Regions from separate parts of the Vibrio sp. AK197 genome, predicted to be linked through region 3. Evidence: predicted binding sites of a transcription regulator. Region 3 holds the regulator's gene; each other region holds the start of a gene.
The links. The regulator CRP, encoded in region 3, controls carbon source genes, mostly activating them, when cyclic AMP is high. The targets are predictions, from matches to a motif close to TGTGANNNNNNTCACA.

Region 1 (2,210 bases), 240 kb from region 3:
ATTCGTGATGTGATGACGGTAAAACGCCTCACGTAAACGGGTTTCAAGTGCCGATAAAATCATAGACAGTGAGCGAAAAGGTGAGTGGGAGTACTGCTCACCTTTTTTATTTAGAGGAAGGAAACACGATGAGCCATCCAATAGAAGATTTAGAGCGCATTATGCGCCAACTGCGTGACCCTGAGAACGGTTGTCCTTGGGATGTAAAGCAGACCTTTGAATCGGTCGTTCCACACACTATTGAAGAAACGTATGAAGTGGTGGACGCGATTCATAAGCAAGATTGGTCAAATTTAAAAGAAGAGCTCGGGGACTTACTGTTTCAGGTGATTTTCTACAGCCAACTGGCTAATGAGCAAGGGCTATTTGATTTTAGTGACGTCGTTGACACAGTGAATGAAAAGCTGACTCGACGCCATCCTCATGTTTTTGGTGGTGCCAATTTTAGCAGTGATGCGGAGCTAAAAGAGAATTGGGAAAATCAAAAAGCGCAGGAAAAAGCGCAAAGAGGCGAAACAACGCAAAGTATTCTAGACTCAGTACCAAACTCGCTTCCAGCATTGATGCGCGCCAATAAAATACAAAAGAAATGTGCTCAATTTGGCTTTGACTGGGACACATTAGGGCCGGTGGTTGATAAAGTCCATGAAGAAATTGAAGAAGTACAGCAAGAGGCGTTGATGGTACCGGTTGATGAACATGCTTTGGAGCTCGAACTGGGCGATTTATTGTTTGCTGTGGTCAACATGACGCGTCATTTGGGAAAAAATCCAGAAAGTGCGTTAACCAAGGCAAATGTCAAATTTGAACGTCGATTTAGGCAGGTTGAGCAGCTTGCTCGCCAGAATAACCGTCCTCTGAATGCGTTCACATTAGATGAACTGGAACAGTTTTGGCAGCAAGTCAAACAGCAAGAGAAAGCGACCAGCGAAACCTAAGAGGTTTGGCAATGACGCGTAAGAATGCGCTGTCATTCAAAGGTTCCACCATTCTCATCGCTGGGATTGATTTGAAGCAAAAAATAAAAACACAGGTGTGATATATTTCACGTTGTGGCGGTTAAGGGCTTCTGGTACAATTTTCTCCCGTCCAGAAGAAATCCATTTCCCTCATTCAACCAATTTCAGGTTAAACATGACGACAAACTATATTTTTGTTACTGGCGGGGTCGTATCCTCTCTAGGTAAAGGTATTGCAGCTGCATCACTGGCAGCGATTCTAGAAGCTCGTGGTCTGAAAGTGACCATCATGAAACTAGACCCTTACATCAACGTTGACCCAGGCACAATGAGCCCAACTCAACATGGTGAAGTTTTTGTAACCGAAGACGGCGCTGAAACTGACCTAGACCTTGGCCACTACGAACGTTTTATTCGTACCAAAATGTCCAAGCGTAACAACTTCACAGCGGGTCGTGTTTATGCAGACGTTCTTCGTAAAGAGCGTCGTGGTGACTACCTAGGCGCCACTATTCAGGTGATTCCTCATATCACTAACTCGATCAAAGATCGCGTGATTGAAGGTGCTGAAGGTCATGATGTCGCTATCGTTGAAATTGGTGGTACTGTAGGTGATATTGAGTCATTGCCATTTATGGAAGCGATTCGACAACTTGCCGTAGAAATTGGCCGTGAACGCGCTATGTTTATGCACCTAACGCTGGTACCTTACTTGGCGGCTGCTGGTGAAGTGAAAACCAAACCAACGCAACACTCAGTAAAAGAGTTGCTTTCGATTGGTATTCAGCCTGACATTCTCGTTTGTCGTAGTGATCGTGTGATTCCTGCCAACGAGCGTAAGAAGATTGCTCTGTTCTGTAACGTGTCAGAAAAGGCCGTTATTTCAATGAAAGACGTAGATTCTATCTACAAGATTCCTTCATTGATCCGCTCTCAGGGATTGGATGATCTGGTTTGTAACCGTTTTGGCATCAATGCACCAGAAGCGGATTTGTCTGAGTGGGAACAAGTTATCTACGAAGAAGCGAACCCGACGGGCGAAGTGACGATTGGCATGGTTGGTAAATATATCGAATTACCAGACGCCTATAAGTCAGTTAACGAAGCATTAAAACACGCTGGTCTAAAAAACCGTTTAAGCGTGAATATTAAATACGTTGATTCTCAGGATATAGAAACCCGAGGTATTGACCTTTTAGAAGGTTTGGATGCTATCCTAGTACCTGGTGGCTTCGGTGATCGTGGTATCGA
Region 2 (2,210 bases), on a different replicon from region 3:
TTTTTGCGCATGACGTAATGCTTGGTGAGGCGATTTTTGTGCGAGCCACGCCTTGGCCGCGGCTTGGTGTAATTCGCTCTCTTTTTGCGGCATACGCGCTTGGCGTTCGTGGGTTAAAAACTCGGCAAATAGGTTATGAAAGCGGAACCAGTTTTGCTCACCTTCAAGTGGATGAATGAACAAACCATAGCGGTTGAGTGATTCCAACATAATTAATGCGTCATCACGCTGAGTTAACGCTGTGACTAAGGCATCATTAAAGTGATCTAAAACGGAGCACTGCATTAGGAATTGGCGTGTTTCGTTGTCAAGGAGATCAAACACTTCTTCGACCAAGTAATCCCATAGATGCGCATGATTAAACTGCGACACCGATTCAGCCGATTGGGCGAGTGTACGGCGCTGATGTTGCGCTTGCAGAGCAATTAGTTGTAACGCTGAAGGCCAGCCTTCCACATAAGTTCGCAAACTGTCTGCGGTTGCGTCATCAATGCCATCGCTCACTCGTTGATTGAAAAAGCGCGTGGTTTCTTCCACATCAAATGCCAGCAAATCATTCCCAATTTCAATCATTAAGTCGCGTACGCGCAAGTTAGCTGTGCCAAGCGGTGGTGCCGTGCGACTGGTGACAACCAGAGTCAGGTTGTCAGGCATATGCTTTAAGAAAAATCTCAGCGCTTCGTGAATCTCGTCATCGGAGATCAGATGATAGTCATCAAGAACAAGGTAGGCCTCTTGATGGAAGTCCGCCATTTCCGCAAAGACTTCACCAAACAAGCTGTGAATTGAAGAAAACTGTCGCTTCTCGGCCAGTTTTAAAGAGTTCGGCATTGAAAAGTGGGAGGCTTTATTCAGCGCTTGCAGCAAATAATTAATAAAGCGAAATGGGTCATTGTCGCTTTCATCAATGTTGTACCAGCCGACATTTGGTTTATCCGCCAACCACTGAGCCGCCATGGTGGTCTTTCCATAACCGGCAGGAGAGCGGAATAAAACCAGTTTATAGCAAGGCGCTTGCTGCAGCAGATCAAGAACTCTGGGGCGAACGATCGCATTGTGCAGCCGTCCTGGACGCGTTAATTTTGAGGGAATCCACATCTTTTAAGCCAGATCCTATATCAAAAGTGAACCAATTGAATTTTGCAAGGGATGGTACTTGAAGTAGGACCATACAGTTATTGATCAACTGCGCGAATTTCGTTGGATTCACATTTATAAACCCACTACGCCCCTGAATTGTGATCATTATCACTATATATCTGTCGCACAGCCGAGATTTGATCGTTCATTTGCACCGTGATTGATGTAATTGATGAAAAGTTACTAGGCTAAATGTGATGTCTAAAACAGTTTGATTATTTGTCTGGTGAGAAAGATCGATGCCATATCGGGAAGCTGACTAGCTTTATTTTGTTAGTGGTGTGATCTTTCTCACCGGACTATTGAGTCTAACGCTGTGGTTTGAGAGTTCGATCACTGAGCTCTGTGTAATCTGCACTCTACGCCCTGACTCCTCCTCCTACGCATTGATGTGGTTAGGAGGATGTTTCACTTGTCTAGTGAATGCACGATATGCCTCAGATGACTTAAACCAAACAGTGAGAATTCTGTTATGAAACCTACTCAGCAAAAAGATTTCGATAAAGGTGCTTTTCAAGCCAATGTGAAGAAGCATCTATCGGCAACGTACGCGACGACGGTTGAGCACGCAACGCCACGTGCATGGTATTTAGCAATGGGCCGAGCGTTAGCTGAATTGACGACTCTTGATCTTCTTGAGACAGAACAAGACGACAAAATTACCCACGCGAAAAGCGTAAATTACCTTTCTCTTGAATTTCTTATTGGTCGTTTGACGGGCAATAATTTAATCAGCATGGGCCTTTATGAGCAGATCACCGAAGCAATGGGTGAGCTGGGCCAAAACCTAACCGACTTACTGGAAGAAGAGCGTGACCCTTCTCTGGGTAACGGTGGTTTAGGCCGACTGGCGGCGTGTTTTATGGATTCGCTAGCCGCGCAAGAGTTCCCAACCGTTGGGTACGGGTTGCATTATGAATATGGTCTGTTTAAACAGTCATTTGATCACGGTCGTCAACAGGAAGCGCCTGATGCTTGGTGTGGTGTTGAAGGTTACCCATGGGAAGTCGCTCGCCCTGAACTTGCTCAAGAAATCGGTTTTTACGGACACGTTGAAGTATACGAAGAGC
Region 3 (2,210 bases):
AACGAACCTATCTATGGAACCGAGTAAAAAGACTGAGTATCGCGCGCCTGCCTTAGAGAAAGGGCTCGATATTCTTGAATTGCTGGCAGCCCATGGCGAGCCTTTAACCAAAAAGCAGATTGCTGACAGTCTAAATCGCAGCGTGAACGAGATCTTTCGAATGCTGTCGGTATTAGTAGAAAGGCAATACATTGAGTTTGATGCTTGGAGCTCAGGCTACTCGTTAACCTTAAAAATGTTTGCGTTGTCGAATCAACATCCACCAACATCACAACTACTAAAGCGCGCCGCGCCGCTGATGGAAGAGTTGTGCAGCAAAGTGAATCAATCTTGCCATTTGAGCAGTTATAAAAACGGTGAAATGGTGGTGATTGCTCGCGAAGAAAGCCCTTATAAAATGGGCTTTGGTTTGCGTTTAGGCTCAAAAATCGACATTTGCTCCTCGGGCTCCGGTATTGTTTACTTAAGCTTTAGTTCTGAGCAGCAACGTCAGCAAGTGTTAAGCCGTGTTGATGCGACTGAAGAAGAAATCGCGCATGCGCTTAGTCATGTTGAAGGAACTCAACAGCAAGGTTATTACGTGGGGGATAGCCCTCAGATTTCCGGGGTAACCAACATCAGTGTCCCAATCATTGGTGTGCAAGGGGACGTGTTAGCGGTGATTACGATTCCGTATATGACCTTGAATTCACGGACGGTTCACCATCATATTGAAGATATTGAAAATACCAAGCAAGAGTTGCTCAGTGTGGCTCAGCAGTTGAATCAAGATCTCTGCTAGCAGGCTTACCAATGCTTAGAAACAAAAAAGCCACCTGAGCGGTGGCTTTTTCTGACAGCAAATTGCTTAGCGAGTACCGTAAACCACGATGGTTTTACCGTGCGCTGAAATCAAGTTTTGCTCTTCAAGCATTTTCAAGATACGACCAACGGTCTCACGTGAACAGCCAACAATTTGGCCGATCTCTTGGCGAGTGATCTTAATTTGCATACCGTCAGGGTGAGTCATTGCATCTGGCTGTTTTGCTAGGTTAAGTAGCGTTTGCGCGATGCGACCAGTCACGTCAAGGAATGCTAGGTCACCAACTTTTTGGCTTGTCACTTGTAAGCGGCTTGCCATTTGCGCTGATAGGCGCATTAGGATGTCCGGATTCACTTGAATCAACTGACGGAATTTTTTGAATGAAATTTCTGCCACTTCACATGGTGATTTTGCACGAACCCAAGCGGTACGCTCTTGGCCTTCTTCAAACAAGCCAAGCTCACCGATGAAGTCACCTTGGTTTAGGTAAGAGAGAATCATCTCTTTACCTTCTTCATCTTTGATTAATACCGCAACAGAACCTTTAACGATGTAGTACAAGGTCTCTGCTTTTTCGCCCGCATGAATCAGCGTGCTCTTTGAAGGGTATTTATGAATATGACAGTGTGAAAGAAACCACTCTAATGTTGGGTCGGTTTGAGGTTTACCTAGAACCATAATATCTCACTTCCTCTGCAGGGTACGCTTGCTTCTTTTCCATATTGTAGCGAAGCTTTTAATACGAGCTTCCTAGAATAAGAGCACTTTAACAATGCTGCAAGCTATCTTGTGTTTCGGTAAGAAATAGTATCCTTTTTAGAAAACGATTTCTTGATTTTAATCGGGTCATACACCGATAAATCTACGCAAAAATGTGCACATGATCACGGTATGAAAAGTAATCACCAAATGTAGGAAAAATTACCCTATCTTTCCTGTCTCTATGAGCTGCTGTAGGAGCGGTCGAACGATCAACTCCATGGCAAAACTCATCTTACCGCCAGGCACCACGATGGTGTTATGACGCGACATAAACGACCCATCAATCATCGCAAGTAAGTACGGATAGTCAACATTTTTAATCCCTCTGAGGCGAATGACGACGAAACTTTCGTCCAAACTTGGAATCCCTTTGGCATTAAGTGGGTTGGATGTGTCGACCGTGGGGACGCGTTGGAAGTTGATATGGGTTCGTGAAAACTGCGGAGTAATGTAGTTAAGGTAGTCATCCATCGAGCGTACGATGGAATCCATCACGGCTTCACGCGAGTGACCTCGATCGCGTGTATCGCGGACAAATTTCTGAATCCACTCTAAGTTGACGATCGGCACCATGCCAATCAAAAAATCGACGTGCTGCGAGACATTCACGTCACCATCTACCACACCACCGTGCAAGCCTTCGTAG
Region 4 (2,210 bases), 1.1 Mb from region 3:
TTAGGCGTTGATACTCACGTGTGACCGCGATAGCCCGCCGCATATCCTCATCGGATGAGGTGATCAAGGTAGGAAGAAAGCTGGTACATCCAGATTTTAAATTGGCGCGATGCATTGTTTCTAGCGCGGCAGGCGTGATGTCGTCGTTAAACATCACACCACCACAACCATTGAGTTGTAAATCAATAAAGCCAGGACTTAAATTTGCGCCCGCCAAATCTTTCTTTTCAATGTTGTGCGGCAGTTGTTCTTCACGGCAGACTTGTTCAATGACCCCATTTTTTACGACGACCGCATGGTGAAGCAATACGTCAGAGCCGGTGAATATTTTGCAGTTCGTTAGCGCATACATGGTCAGCTAATCCTTTTATCGATTCTTGTTCTTTGGTTACGCCTAAAATTTCCGTCAAACAACAATGGCAGATTGTCTCTTGTTTGTTTACATGGTCAGGCAAAATAAAATGAAGAAAAGTAACTTTTAGGTGATAAAATCTTCGGTTTTTTCACATTATGCGATATTTATGACAAGACCTAGGGCTGTTTTCTTCATTGTTTATAAATTTTTTGGGTATTGATGACGCTAAATGTCAAGAATAACGCGGTTTACGAGATTATATTATCATTTTTTACAACATGAAATAAGTTTTATGATCTTGCTAGCAAAAACCCTATATTGCAGAACTTTGCGGTGATAATGATCACAAAAGATAAGGTTTTAATTTGCGGAGCAAAATTAAAACCATAAACTGGGGGAACTAAATTGAGCGGATAAAAAAAGTCGTTCAAGATAATAAATATCCTATAGGGGGAACTATAAGGTGAATATTCTTGGTTATTTTCAAAGCGTAGGTAAAGCGCTGATGGTTCCGGTGGCAACTTTGCCCGCCGCGGCCATCCTCATGGGGGTAGGGTACTGGATTGACCCGACCGGCTGGGGTGCTAACTCTGCATTGGCGGGGTTCCTCATTAAAGCGGGTGCAGCGATTATTGACAACATGTCATGGTTATTTGCTGTCGGTGTCGCTTACGGTATGTCGAAAGACAAAGATGGTGCTTCCGCACTGGCCGGTTTGGTGTGTATGTATGTGGTTACAACCCTGCTGTCACCTGGTGCAGTTGCACAAATCCAAGGTATTGACCCTTCAGAAGTTCCTGCCGCATTTGGTAAAATTCAAAACCAATTTGTAGGTATTCTAGTGGGCATCATTTCTGCCGAAATTTATAACCGTTATTCGACAGTTGAATTGCATAAAGCGCTGGCTTTCTTCTCAGGTAAGCGCCTTGTTCCTATCTTAACTTCATTCGTTGGTATCCTTCTCTCTTTTGTTCTTATGTATATTTGGCCAGCGATTTATGGTGGGCTTGTACATTTTGGTGAGTCGATTCAAGGCATGGGGTCTGCAGGTGCGGGGATTTATGCCTTCTTTAACCGCTTATTGATTCCTGTTGGTCTTCATCACGCATTAAACTCAGTGTTCTGGTTTGATGTTGCAGGGATTAATGATATTCCTAATTTCTTAGGTGGCGCAAAATCCATTGCAGAAGGAACCGCCGTTGCCGGTGTAACGGGTATGTATCAAGCTGGGTTCTTCCCAATTATGATGTTTGGTCTACCTGGTGCTGCTCTTGCGATTTACCATACATCGACCGCCAAGAACAAAGAAAAAGTGGCAGGCATCATGATTGCGGCTGCATTTGCTTCTTTCTTTACAGGGGTAACGGAGCCACTTGAGTTTTCATTCATGTTCCTTGCGCCACTGCTTTATGTGCTGCACGCCGTGTTAACGGGTATTTCGGTGTTTATTGCCGCTTCCATGCACTGGATTGCAGGCTTTGGTTTCTCCGCAGGTTTTGTCGACTTATTCCTTTCTACGCGTAACCCATTGGCGGTTCAGTGGTATATGTTGATTATCCAAGGATTGGTGTTCTTCGCTATCTACTACGTTGTGTTCAGAACGGTTATCGTGCGCTTTAACCTCAAAACACCAGGACGTGAAGACGAGGTTGAAGGTCGCGCTGGTCAACCATTGCAAGGGGCAAAAGAGTCAAATAAATTGGCTAAACAGTATTTAAAAGTGCTTGGTGGTCATCAAAACCTATCGAACATTGATGCTTGTATTACCCGCCTTCGTTTGACAGTAAAAGACATGTCAGTGATTGATGAGCAGCAGCTCAAAGATTTAGGTGCAATGGGCGTGGTTAAACTTGGC

Region 1: a site for CRP is predicted at 1,035-1,050, ahead of M1D72_RS09285 (CTP synthase). Genes of this name have one in related genera too.
Region 2: a site for CRP is predicted at 1,238-1,253, ahead of malT (HTH-type transcriptional regulator MalT). Genes of this name have one in related genera too.
Region 4: a site for CRP is predicted at 688-703, ahead of nagE (N-acetylglucosamine-specific PTS transporter subunit IIBC). Genes of this name have one in related genera too.

The regions. Positions count from the first base shown of each region.
Region 1 is NZ_CP096430.1:455,077-457,286, forward strand. It holds gene relA (GTP diphosphokinase) at 1-36, shown strand, start outside; gene mazG (nucleoside triphosphate pyrophosphohydrolase) at 129-938, shown strand; gene M1D72_RS09285 (CTP synthase) at 1,135-2,210, shown strand, end outside.
Region 2 is NZ_CP096429.1:6,072-8,281, forward strand. It holds gene malT (HTH-type transcriptional regulator MalT) at 1-1,098, opposite strand, end outside; gene M1D72_RS00040 (glycogen/starch/alpha-glucan phosphorylase) at 1,613-2,210, shown strand, end outside.
Region 3 is NZ_CP096430.1:212,741-214,950, forward strand. It holds gene M1D72_RS08120 (IclR family transcriptional regulator) at 14-781, shown strand; gene crp (cAMP-activated global transcriptional regulator CRP) at 848-1,480, opposite strand; gene M1D72_RS08130 (phosphoribulokinase) at 1,724-2,210, opposite strand, start outside.
Region 4 is NZ_CP096430.1:2,252,206-2,254,415, reverse strand. It holds gene nagA (N-acetylglucosamine-6-phosphate deacetylase) at 1-352, opposite strand, end outside; gene nagE (N-acetylglucosamine-specific PTS transporter subunit IIBC) at 819-2,210, shown strand, end outside.